Regions from separate parts of the Streptomyces sp. NBC_00873 genome, predicted to be linked through region 1. Evidence: riboswitches for the same ligand, from Rfam matches in the RefSeq annotation. Region 1 holds a riboswitch; the other holds the start of a gene.
What was found. Region 1 has a riboswitch for glycine ahead of gcvT (glycine cleavage system aminomethyltransferase GcvT). Riboswitches for the same ligand answer to the same signal wherever they lie in the genome.

Region 1 (5,210 bases):
TGTCGGCCTGCCGCTCCCGGGGCACACGGGTGCGGCTCGGTGGCCGAGGCACTAGCCATCAAACCAGCTTATGCGGCGCCCCTGACACCGACTTGACGCCACAGGTCGACGGTGTCGCGCCCGCAATCCCCGGAGTCGGTGACTCCGCGCTCCAGTACCCCTCCGGGCAGGCTTTGCCCCGCCGCGCCGCCCGGCGCGCTCGCTCGCTGCGTTGGCCATAAGTCCTGGTAGCGGCGCTACCAGGACTTATGGCCGCCTTGCGATCGCACGCACTGGAGGACGCTCCTCATGGGGCAAACATTGCCGGTCACGGCACTAGTAACCCTCGCGCTGGTAGAACGGCCGGATCCTGGCCCGCATCCAGTCGGCGACCGGGTCCTGCGCCACATCGAGCAGGACCAGATTGACCGGCCAGGGCACCTCGACACGGCCCAGCGCGCGGCCCAGGGCGTCCATCGGGGCGTTGCGCCCCGCGCCGTCCCAGGTGGAGAACTCGACGCCTATGAAGAGAACGGGATCGCCGCCCTCGATGCTGGCCAGCGTCCGGCGGGCAGTGCGCACGACGCCGCTCTCCTCGAATTCCCCGGCCGCGGCCGCGAGGAAGTCGACGGGCTCCTCCTGCCAGTCCGGCTCATACAGCCGGACCCGGCCGCCGGTGGCCGGCCCGTCCAGCGAGGTGCGGCCGGTGCGGCAGAGTTCGGCGACGGCGGGCGGCGGCAGCGGCATGCCGACGGCGCCGCCCGGGTTGACCGCGATGCCGAGCTGCGGGGGCAGCCCGCGGGCGAATTCCACGGCGGGCGCCACGGTGAAGGACATATGGGTGCCGACGCACTGCAGGAACTGGTGTTCGGAGCTGAAGACGGGGACGTACGCAGCTCCCTCGATCTCCACCGTCGGCAGGTCGAGCGACAGGGCATCGGGGCCCCCGCCGCTGGGAAGCGGCACCCAGAGGTGACTGCGGCCGAGCACTTCGACGAGCCGGCCGCCCGCCTCCGGGCTGCCCAGCGAGGCAACCAGCACCTCTTCGAGCTCATTGGCCGGCCATCCGCTCTGCGGATGGTTCTGGACCGATGCCGGAATGTCCACTGCGCTGCTTCCCCTTCTCACCCTCATGCGTTGCCGCAGAACAGTAACTCCGGCGCGCCCCTCCGCGGTGACGGACGACCGGGTGCCGGCGCCTCTCCAGCGCGGATCATGCCGGGCGCGCGCGGTGCCTGATCCGAAATGAACGACCCTCAGGGCTGTCCCGTCATCCCCTGGGCGTCGGCGAACGTAATCCTCGCCAGCATCCCGGCCGCCTCCCGGTCCAGCAGCACCGCCGAGGAGCAGCCGAGCGGCAGGACGCCCGCCTCGGTGTCCCGCAGCAGCCGGCCGACGGCCCTGCGGTGCCGGGCGAAGGCGTATCCGGAGACTCCGCGCCCACGCTCGCGCTGGCCCTCCCTGGCCTCCTGGGGGGTGACGTCGAGCAGCACGAGATGCAGCGTGCGGCCGCGACGCCGTGCGTGCCGGGCCAGCCAGCCCCGCACCCATGTCTGGGTCCCGCAGTCGTGGACGACGACGGACTCACCGGAGCACAGCGCCCGCCACAGCCCCCAGTAATGGGCGACGCGGACCAGCGGGCGGTAGAGGGCGTACGGGAGTAAGCGGGGCACCTGCTGCGCCCAGCGGTCCCGGGTGTCCTGGGAGTCGATGGCCCGTACGGCCACCGCCCGCCGGATCAGTGTCGACTTGCCGCCTCCGGGCAGCCCGGAGACCACCACCACATCGCCTGTCGCGAAATGCAGTTCGCGCGGGCTGCGCCCGGCGCGCTCACGCAGGTCCCGCACGACGGGCGCGTGCGTGCCCAGCAATTCCCGGGCAGGTGCGCCCGGCTGCGCGGGCATCGCGCCGTGCGCGACCCCCGCGGTCGTCGCGTACCGCTGCAACGTCATCGCCCTCCCCCTGTCGGGTCACCCACGCCTGCCCAAGAAGTGTAAAGAAAAGGTAATGCGAGGCAACCGTCCCACTACTCGTTCCGTGCATCGGGTACCGACGCCCCACTTTTCCGCAATGCGTGCGATGATGACCCGGCCAACTGCATAAAGGCCGCTTGAATCCGCGCGGGAGAGCTCCGGCCACAGTGTGTGCCGGGCGCCGAAGGAGCAAGATCCTCCCTTGAATCTCTCAGGCCCCGTACCGCGTGGATGAGGCAGATCTGAAAAGCGAGTCGCCCCGCGGCTCCACCCAAGGTGCAAGCCGAACCCCCCGGGGGTCTCTCGGCGAACCTCTCAGGTTCCGATGACAGATGGGGAGGGATCGTCCTCGTCGTCATGCCCTGGGAGCCACACCTATGAGCAACGCCCCCCGTCTCACCGCCCTCGACGCCCTGCATCGCTCGCTGGGCGCGACCATGACCGACTTCGCCGGCTGGGACATGCCGCTGCGCTACGCCAGCGAGCGCGACGAGCACAACGCGGTGCGCACGAAGGCGGGTCTCTTCGACCTGTCGCACATGGGTGAGATCACCGTCACCGGCCCGCAGGCCGCGGCGTTCCTGAACTTCGCGCTGGTCGGCAACATCGGCACCGTAGCCGTCGGCCGCGCCCGCTACACGATGATCTGCGCCGAGGACGGCGGCATCCTGGACGACCTGATCGTCTACCGGCTGGGAGAGGCCGCGGCCCCCGAATATCTGGTCGTCGCCAACGCCGGGAACGCCCAGATCGTGCTGGACGCGCTGACCGCCCGCGCCGACGGGTTCGACGCCGAGGTGCGCGACGACCGCGACGCGTACGCGCTGCTCGCCGTCCAGGGCCCCGAGTCCCCCGCCATCCTGGCCTCGGTCACCGACGCCGACCTGGACGGTCTGAAGTACTACGCGGGCCTGCCCGGCACCGTCGCCGGTGTGCCCGCGCTGATCGCCCGTACCGGTTACACCGGCGAGGACGGCTTCGAGCTGTTCGTCGCCCCCGAGCACGCAGAGCAGCTCTGGCAGGCCCTCACGGCGGCTGGCGCCTCCCGTGGCCTGATCCCGTGCGGTCTGTCCTGCCGCGACACGCTGCGCCTGGAGGCAGGCATGCCGCTGTACGGGCACGAGCTGACCACCGAGCTGACCCCGTTCGACGCCGGTCTCGGCCGGGTCGTGAAGTTCGAGAAGGAGGGCGACTTCGTCGGCCGCAAGGCCCTGGAGGCCGCCGCCGAGCGCGCCGAGACCGCCCCGCCGCGCAAGCTCGTCGGTCTGATCGCCGAGGGCCGCCGGGTGCCGCGCGCCGGCTACCCCGTCGTCGCCGAGGGCCAGGTCATCGGCGAGGTCACCTCCGGCGCCCCGTCGCCGACGCTCGGCAAGCCGGTCGCCATCGCGTACGTGGACGCCACGCACGCCGCGCCCGGGACCACGGGCGTCGGAGTGGACATCCGCGGCAGCCACGAACCGTACGAGGTCGTCGCCCTGCCGTTCTACAAGCGCCAGAAGTGACGTAGTCGCGTCTCACACCGTAAGACCACCGTTCATCAGCACTCCCCCGAGTACAGGAGAATTCAGGTCATGAGCAACCCCCAGCAGCTGCGTTACAGCAAGGAGCACGAGTGGCTGTCGGCCCTCGAGGACGGTGTGGCAACGGTCGGCATCACCGAGTTCGCGGCCAACGCGCTCGGTGACGTCGTCTACGCCCAGCTCCCGGAGGTCGGTGACACGGTGACCGCGGGCGAGACCTGCGGCGAGCTCGAGTCGACCAAGTCCGTCAGCGACCTGTACTCGCCGGTGACCGGCGAGGTCACCGCCTCCAACCAGGACGTCGTGGACGACCCGTCGCTGGTGAACTCCGCTCCCTTCGAGGGCGGCTGGCTGTTCAAGGTACGCGTCGCGGAGGAGCCGAAGGATCTGCTCTCCGCCGACGAGTACACCGAGTTCTCCGGCAACTAAAGACTCCAAGGGACCACCTGATGTCGCTTCTCAACTCCTCCCTCCACGAGCTGGACCCGGACGTCGCCGCCGCCGTCGACGCCGAGCTCCACCGTCAGCAGTCCACCCTCGAAATGATCGCCTCGGAGAACTTCGCTCCGGTCGCGGTCATGGAGGCCCAGGGCTCCGTCCTCACCAACAAGTACGCCGAGGGCTACCCGGGCCGCCGCTACTACGGCGGCTGCGAGCACGTCGACGTGGTCGAGCAGATCGCCATCGACCGGATCAAGGCGCTGTTCGGCGCCGAGGCCGCCAACGTCCAGCCCCACTCGGGTGCGCAGGCCAACGCCGCCGCGATGTTCGCGCTGCTGAAGCCGGGCGACACGATCATGGGTCTGAACCTGGCCCACGGCGGTCACCTGACCCACGGCATGAAGATCAACTTCTCCGGCAAGCTCTACAACGTGGTCCCGTACCACGTCGACGACACCGGCGTCGTGGACATGGCCGAGGTCGAGCGCCTGGCCAAGGAGTCGAAGCCGAAGCTCATCGTCGCCGGCTGGTCCGCCTACCCGCGTCAGCTGGACTTCGCCGCCTTCCGCCGCATCGCGGACGAGGTCGGCGCGTACCTGATGGTCGACATGGCGCACTTCGCGGGCCTGGTGGCCGCGGGTCTGCACCCGAACCCGGTGCCGCACGCCCACGTCGTCACGACCACCACGCACAAGACCCTCGGCGGTCCGCGCGGTGGCGTCATCCTGTCGACGCAGGAGCTCGCCAAGAAGATCAACTCTGCCGTCTTCCCCGGTCAGCAGGGTGGTCCGCTGGAGCACGTGATCGCCGCCAAGGCGGTCTCGTTCAAGATCGCGGCAACCGACGAGTTCAAGGAGCGCCAGCAGCGCACCCTGGACGGCGCGCGCATCCTCGCCGAGCGGCTGGTCCAGCCGGACGTCAGCGAGGTCGGCGTCTCCGTCCTCTCCGGCGGTACGGACGTGCACCTGGTCCTCGTCGACCTGCGCAACTCGGAGCTGGACGGCCAGCAGGCCGAGGACCGGCTCCACGAGCTCGGCATCACGGTCAACCGGAACGCCATCCCGAACGACCCGCGGCCGCCGATGGTCACCTCGGGTCTGCGGATCGGCACGCCGGCCCTGGCCACCCGTGGCTTCCAGGCCGAGGACTTCACCGAGGTCGCCGAGATCATCGCGTCGGCACTCAAGCCGTCGTACGACGCCGACGACCTCAAGGCCCGCGTGATCGCGCTGGCCGAGAAGTTCCCGCTGTACCCCGGCCTGAAGTAGTCCGGATCACTTTTCGCACGTTTGGGGCG
Region 2 (5,210 bases), 4.6 Mb from region 1:
CGGGTGATGCGTCATGAGAGTAGGAGCAGCGCTGCCGCGAAATCCCTGCGGATTGGCGCCCGTGGGGCAACACTGGAACCGGACCGATAGATACGGGGGGGCGGCCATGAACACCTCATCAAGCCGCAGGACACTCACTACAACGCAGCGAAAGAACCCAGCCATGTGCCAGCACAAGCCACCCTGCCCGACCGCCGACTCAGCCGACCGGGAAGCCGCACGCCTGATGGCACACCACCCGGAACAGGGCTGGAGCCTGCTGTGCAACGGCGTCCTGCTCTTCGAGGACACCGGTGAGCTGCTCCCGGACGGGCAGATCATCGCTCCGCACCGGCCGCTGGACGCCGGCCGGGTGATGAAGGCCGCCTGACCGCGGCCCGTAAGAAATGGGGCCGGCCCGGAGAAGATCTCCGAACCGGCCCCGAGGCATGTCCGCGTCACACCCGAACGGGTGGGTCAGTTGTCGTACTCGTCCAGCGCCGGGCAGGAGCAGACGAGGTTGCGGTCACCGAACGCACCGTCGATCCGGCGCACCGGCGGCCAGTACTTGTCGGCGGCCGAGACTCCGGCCGGGAAGACGGCCGTCTCGCGGCTGTACGCGTGCGTCCACTCCCCGCCGAGCATGGCGGCGGTGTGCGGGGCGTTGGTCAGCGGGTTGTCGTCCGCACTCCATTCGCCGGAGGCCACCTTCTCGACCTCGCCGCGGATGGCGATCATCGTGTCGCAGAAGCGGTCGAGCTCGGCGAGGTTCTCGCTCTCGGTCGGCTCGATCATCAGCGTGCCCGCCACCGGGAACGACATGGTCGGCGAGTGGAAGCCGTAGTCGATCAGACGCTTGGCGATGTTGTCGACGCTGATCCCGGTCGCCTTGGAGATCGGCCGCAGATCCACGATGCACTCGTGCGCGACCAGACCGGCCGGGCCGTTGTACAGGATCGGGTAGTGCGGTTCCAGACGCTTGGCGATGTAGTTGGCCGCGAGTACGGCGACCTGCGTCGCGCGCTTGAGGCCCTCCCCGCCCATCAGGCGTACGTACGCCCAGGAGATCGGGAGAATACCGGCCGAGCCCCAGGGCGCGGCCGAGATCGGTCCGACACCGGTCTCGGGGCCCGCGGCGGGCTGCAGCGGGTGGTTCGGCAGGTACGGCGCCAGATGGGCGCGCACGCCGACCGGGCCGACACCGGGGCCACCGCCGCCGTGCGGGATGCAGAAGGTCTTGTGCAGGTTCAGGTGCGACACGTCGCCGCCGAACCGACCGGGCTTGGCAAGACCGACCAGTGCGTTGAGGTTGGCGCCGTCGACGTACACCTGACCGCCCGCATCGTGCACCTCGGCGCAGATGTCGGCGACGTGCTCCTCGAACACACCGTGCGTCGACGGGTACGTGATCATGAGCACGGCGAGCTCGTCGCGGTGCTTCTCGATCTTGGCGCGGAGGTCCTCGACGTCGACCTCACCGTCGTCGGCGGTCTTCACCACGACGACCTTCATGCCCGCCATCACGGCGCTCGCGGCGTTGGTGCCGTGCGCGGAGGACGGAATGAGGCAGACGGTCCGCTGCTCGTCGCCGTTGGCCCGGTGGTACGCACGCACGGCGAGCAGGCCCGCGAACTCGCCCTGCGAGCCCGCGTTCGGCTGGATGGAGACCGCGTCGTAGCCGGTGACCTCGGCGAGGCGCTCCTCCAGCTCACGGATCAGCGTGAGGTAGCCCTCCGCCTGTTCGGCCGGCGCGAACGGGTGCAGCGCACCGAACTCGGGCCAGGTGATCGACTCCATCTCGGTGGTCGCGTTCAGCTTCATGGTGCAGGAGCCGAGCGGGATCATGCCGCGGTCCAGCGCGTAGTCACGGTCGGCGAGCTTGCGCAGGTAGCGCAGCATCGCGGTCTCGGAGCGGTGCTGGTGGAAGACTGGATGGGTGAGGATCTCGCCGGTGCGCAGCAGGGACTCGGGCAGCGCGTCGGCGGCAGCGGCGTCCAGCGCCTCGATGTCACCGTCGGCGCCGAAGGCGGCCCAGACGGCGGCGAGCTGCGCACGCGTGGTGGTCTCGTCGCAGGCGAGGGAGACCCGGTCGGCGTTGACAAGACGCAGGTTGACCCCGCGGTCGCGGGCGTCGGCCACGACATCCGCTGCCTTGCCGGGGACACGCACAGTGAGCGTGTCGAAGTAGGCGCCGGTCTCGACGTCGACCCCGGCCGCGCGCAGGCCCTCGGCCAGGATCGTGGCGTAGCGGTGGGTGCGCTGCGCGATCATCCGCAAGCCGTCGGGGCCGTGGTAGACCGCGTACATCCCGGCCATCACGGCGAGCAGCACCTGCGCGGTACAGATGTTGCTGGTGGCCTTCTCGCGACGGATGTGCTGCTCGCGGGTCTGCAGGGCGAGCCGGTACGCCTTGTTGCCGTCCGCGTCGACGGAGACACCGACGAGGCGGCCGGGCAAGCTGCGGGCGAACTTCTCGCGTACGGCCATGAAGCCAGCGTGCGGTCCACCGAAGCCCATCGGGACACCGAAGCGCTGCGTGGTGCCGACGGCGATGTCCGCGCCGAGGTCACCGGGCGAGGTCAGCAGGGTCAGGGCGAGCAGGTCGGCGGCGACGGTGACGATCGCGCCGAGCTCGTGGGCCTGCTCTATGAAGGGCTTGATGTCGCGGACGGCGCCGGAGGCACCGGGGTACTGGAGCAGCACGCCGAAGACACCGCGCCCGGCGATCTCAGCGGGGATACCCGCGGCGAGATCGGCGACGACGACCTCGACACCGGTCGGCTCGGCGCGGGTCTCGATCACGGCAATGGTCTGGGGCAGGGTGTCGGAGTCGACCAGGAAGACTCCGTCCTTGACCTTGCCGACGCGTCGGGCGAGCGCCATGGCCTCGGCAGCGGCGGTGCCCTCGTCGAGCAGCGAGGCGCCGGAGGTGGGCAGCCCGGTGAGCTCGGCGACCATCGTCTGGAAGTTGAGGAGCGCCTCCAGGCGGCCTTGCGAGATCTCCGGCTGGTACGGCGTGTAGGCCGTGTACCAGGCGGGATTCTCCATGACGTTGCGGAGGATCACCGGCGGGGTGAACGTGCCGTAGTAGCCGAGCCCGATCATCGGGGCGAGCACCTGGTTGCGGTCGGCCAGGGTGCGGAGCTCGGCAAGGACCTCGGCCTCGGTACGGGCCGACGGCAGCTGCAGCGCCTCCGCACTCTTGATCACATCGGGCACTGCGGCCGCGGTGAGGTCGTCGAGCGAGCCGTAACCGACCTGGGCGAGCATCTTCGCCTGCGCCTCGGCATCGGGGCCGATGTGGCGCTGCTCGAAGGGGATGCCCTGCTCCAGCTGGGAGAGCGGAGTGCGACGGGGGGTCATGGTGGAGGCCTCCTGGTCTGTCACGACCTGCGAGGGGCACCACGGCGCGGGTGCCCGGACGGCCTCCCCCTCTGTCATCTCAACCTGAGAGCTTCACCGGTGCGCCCTGAGGCATACCGGCTTTCACCGTCGGTGAGGGAGGGATCCGTCCCGGCTGCTGCCGCCACGAAACCCGCCCTGCTTTCCAGAGTGACCTCGTCCGTGCGGTACGGGGGCCTGAGAGATTCCGGGGAGGATTTGCTCCTTCGGCGCCTGCCGGATGTGCTCCGGAAGACTCTCCCGCACGGGGTCAGCAGCCATCACCAGCCTACCAGCGGGGCTCGCGACGGAATTCTCAAGTGGCCGACAGCCCGAATCTGCACTTTCGTAGTGCCTGTGGAGTAGCCGCGACCAATGGGAGGGACCGTGCAGACCGACATCGATCCGCGCAACCTGATCGGCCGCAAGGCATTCGACCGCAAGGGCACCAAGATCGGAACTGTGGACGAGGTGTACCTCGACGACGCGACCGGCATACCCGAGTGGGCAGCCGTGCGTACCGGACTGTTCAGCAGGGACGCCTTCGTGCCGCTCGAGCCCAGCGAATTCGTCGACGACGTGCTCCGGATCCCCTTCGACCGTGCGCTGATCAAGGACGCACCCGACTTCGGCGTGGGCCGCCATCTCTCGCCGGAACAGGAGCTTCAGCTCTACCGGCACTACGGTCTGGACTCGCCGCCCGACGAGCCGGGCCCGGACCGGGACTTCGGCAGGCTGGCCGGCCAGGACGAGTAGTCCGCCGGATCACTCACCAGCGGGAGCGGATCGGCCGGCTGCAGCTCCGGATCGTCGACACGGAACGTCCGCACCCGGCCGGGCGGTGACTCGGGTTCCTCGAACCGCACGGTCACCCGGCCCACTCCACTGCCCTGCACCCAGCCGTGGCCGAAGGTGTCATGGCATACGTCGTGCCCGGCGGGCCAGCGCCGGGCCGCGAGCTGTTCGGCGGTCTCCTGCTCCTGCACCCCGTCCGCCGGCTCGTCCCCGTGGCCGCCCGCGCGCTGTTCCTCACTGGCCGGGACCTCGAGCGCGGCCCGCTCACCGGCTGCCTGGGCGAAGAGATCCTCCTGCGTGTAGTCGGCGAGCCCAGTGACGCCCACCCCGAGCAGCCGCACCCCTCCGGTGGTGTCCACAGCCTCCAGGAGCCGCGCGGCGGCCTCTCTGACCACTGTGGGGTCGTCCGTCGGCCCCCGGAGCGTCTCGGACCGCGTGAGCGTCGAAAAGTCGTATCTGCGCACCTTCAGCACCACGGTGCGTCCCGAGCGCTCCGCGGCCCGCAGCCGCTGGACACAACGGTCCGCCAGGCGCTCGACCTCCGTCCTGACCCGGATCCGGTCGTGCAGATCCATGTCGAAGGTGTCCTCGACCGACACCGACTTGGCGTCTCGCTCGGCCACGACGGGGCGGTCGTCGTACCCGAGGGCCATGCGATGCAGCGCGACGCCGTGCGCCTTCCCCAGCAGCCGCACGAGCTCCGCCTCGCCGGCCGTGGCCAGGTCGTCGACCGTGGTCATCCCGGCCCGCCGCAGATGGTCCCCGGTGGCGGGGCCCACGCCGGGGAGGATCCGTACGGACATCGGGGCGAGCAGTTCCCGTTCGGTCCCCGGCTCGATGACCAGCAGCCCGTTCGGTTTCGCCTCCTCCGAGGCGATCTTGGCCAGCATCTTGGAGCCCGCGAGGCCGACCGAGCCGGTGAGTCCGGTGACGGCTCTGATGGCGTCGCGCAGCTGCTCGCCGATGGCCCGCGCCGAGGCGGTGTCGTCGGCCGCCCCACCGGCCTCCAGATCGACGAACGCCTCGTCCAGGCTGAGCGGCTCCACCAGTGGTGA

Region 2: another riboswitch for glycine. It lies ahead of gcvP (aminomethyl-transferring glycine dehydrogenase); the one in region 1 lies ahead of gcvT (glycine cleavage system aminomethyltransferase GcvT).

Annotation. Positions count from the first base shown of each region.
Region 1 covers NZ_CP108803.1:3,051,657-3,056,866, forward strand. Annotated here, with positions in the region: gene OH809_RS13660 (enhanced serine sensitivity protein SseB) at 316-1,086, opposite strand; gene OH809_RS13665 (AAA family ATPase) at 1,236-1,931, opposite strand; glycine riboswitch at 2,091-2,188, shown strand; gene gcvT (glycine cleavage system aminomethyltransferase GcvT) at 2,330-3,454, shown strand; gene gcvH (glycine cleavage system protein GcvH) at 3,524-3,901, shown strand; gene glyA (serine hydroxymethyltransferase) at 3,922-5,181, shown strand.
Region 2 covers NZ_CP108803.1:7,603,829-7,609,038, reverse strand. Annotated here, with positions in the region: gene OH809_RS35105 (DUF5999 family protein) at 164-370, shown strand; gene gcvP (aminomethyl-transferring glycine dehydrogenase) at 457-3,342, opposite strand; glycine riboswitch at 3,537-3,634, opposite strand; gene OH809_RS35095 (PRC-barrel domain-containing protein) at 3,736-4,116, shown strand; gene OH809_RS35090 (DNA polymerase IV) at 4,041-5,210, opposite strand, start outside.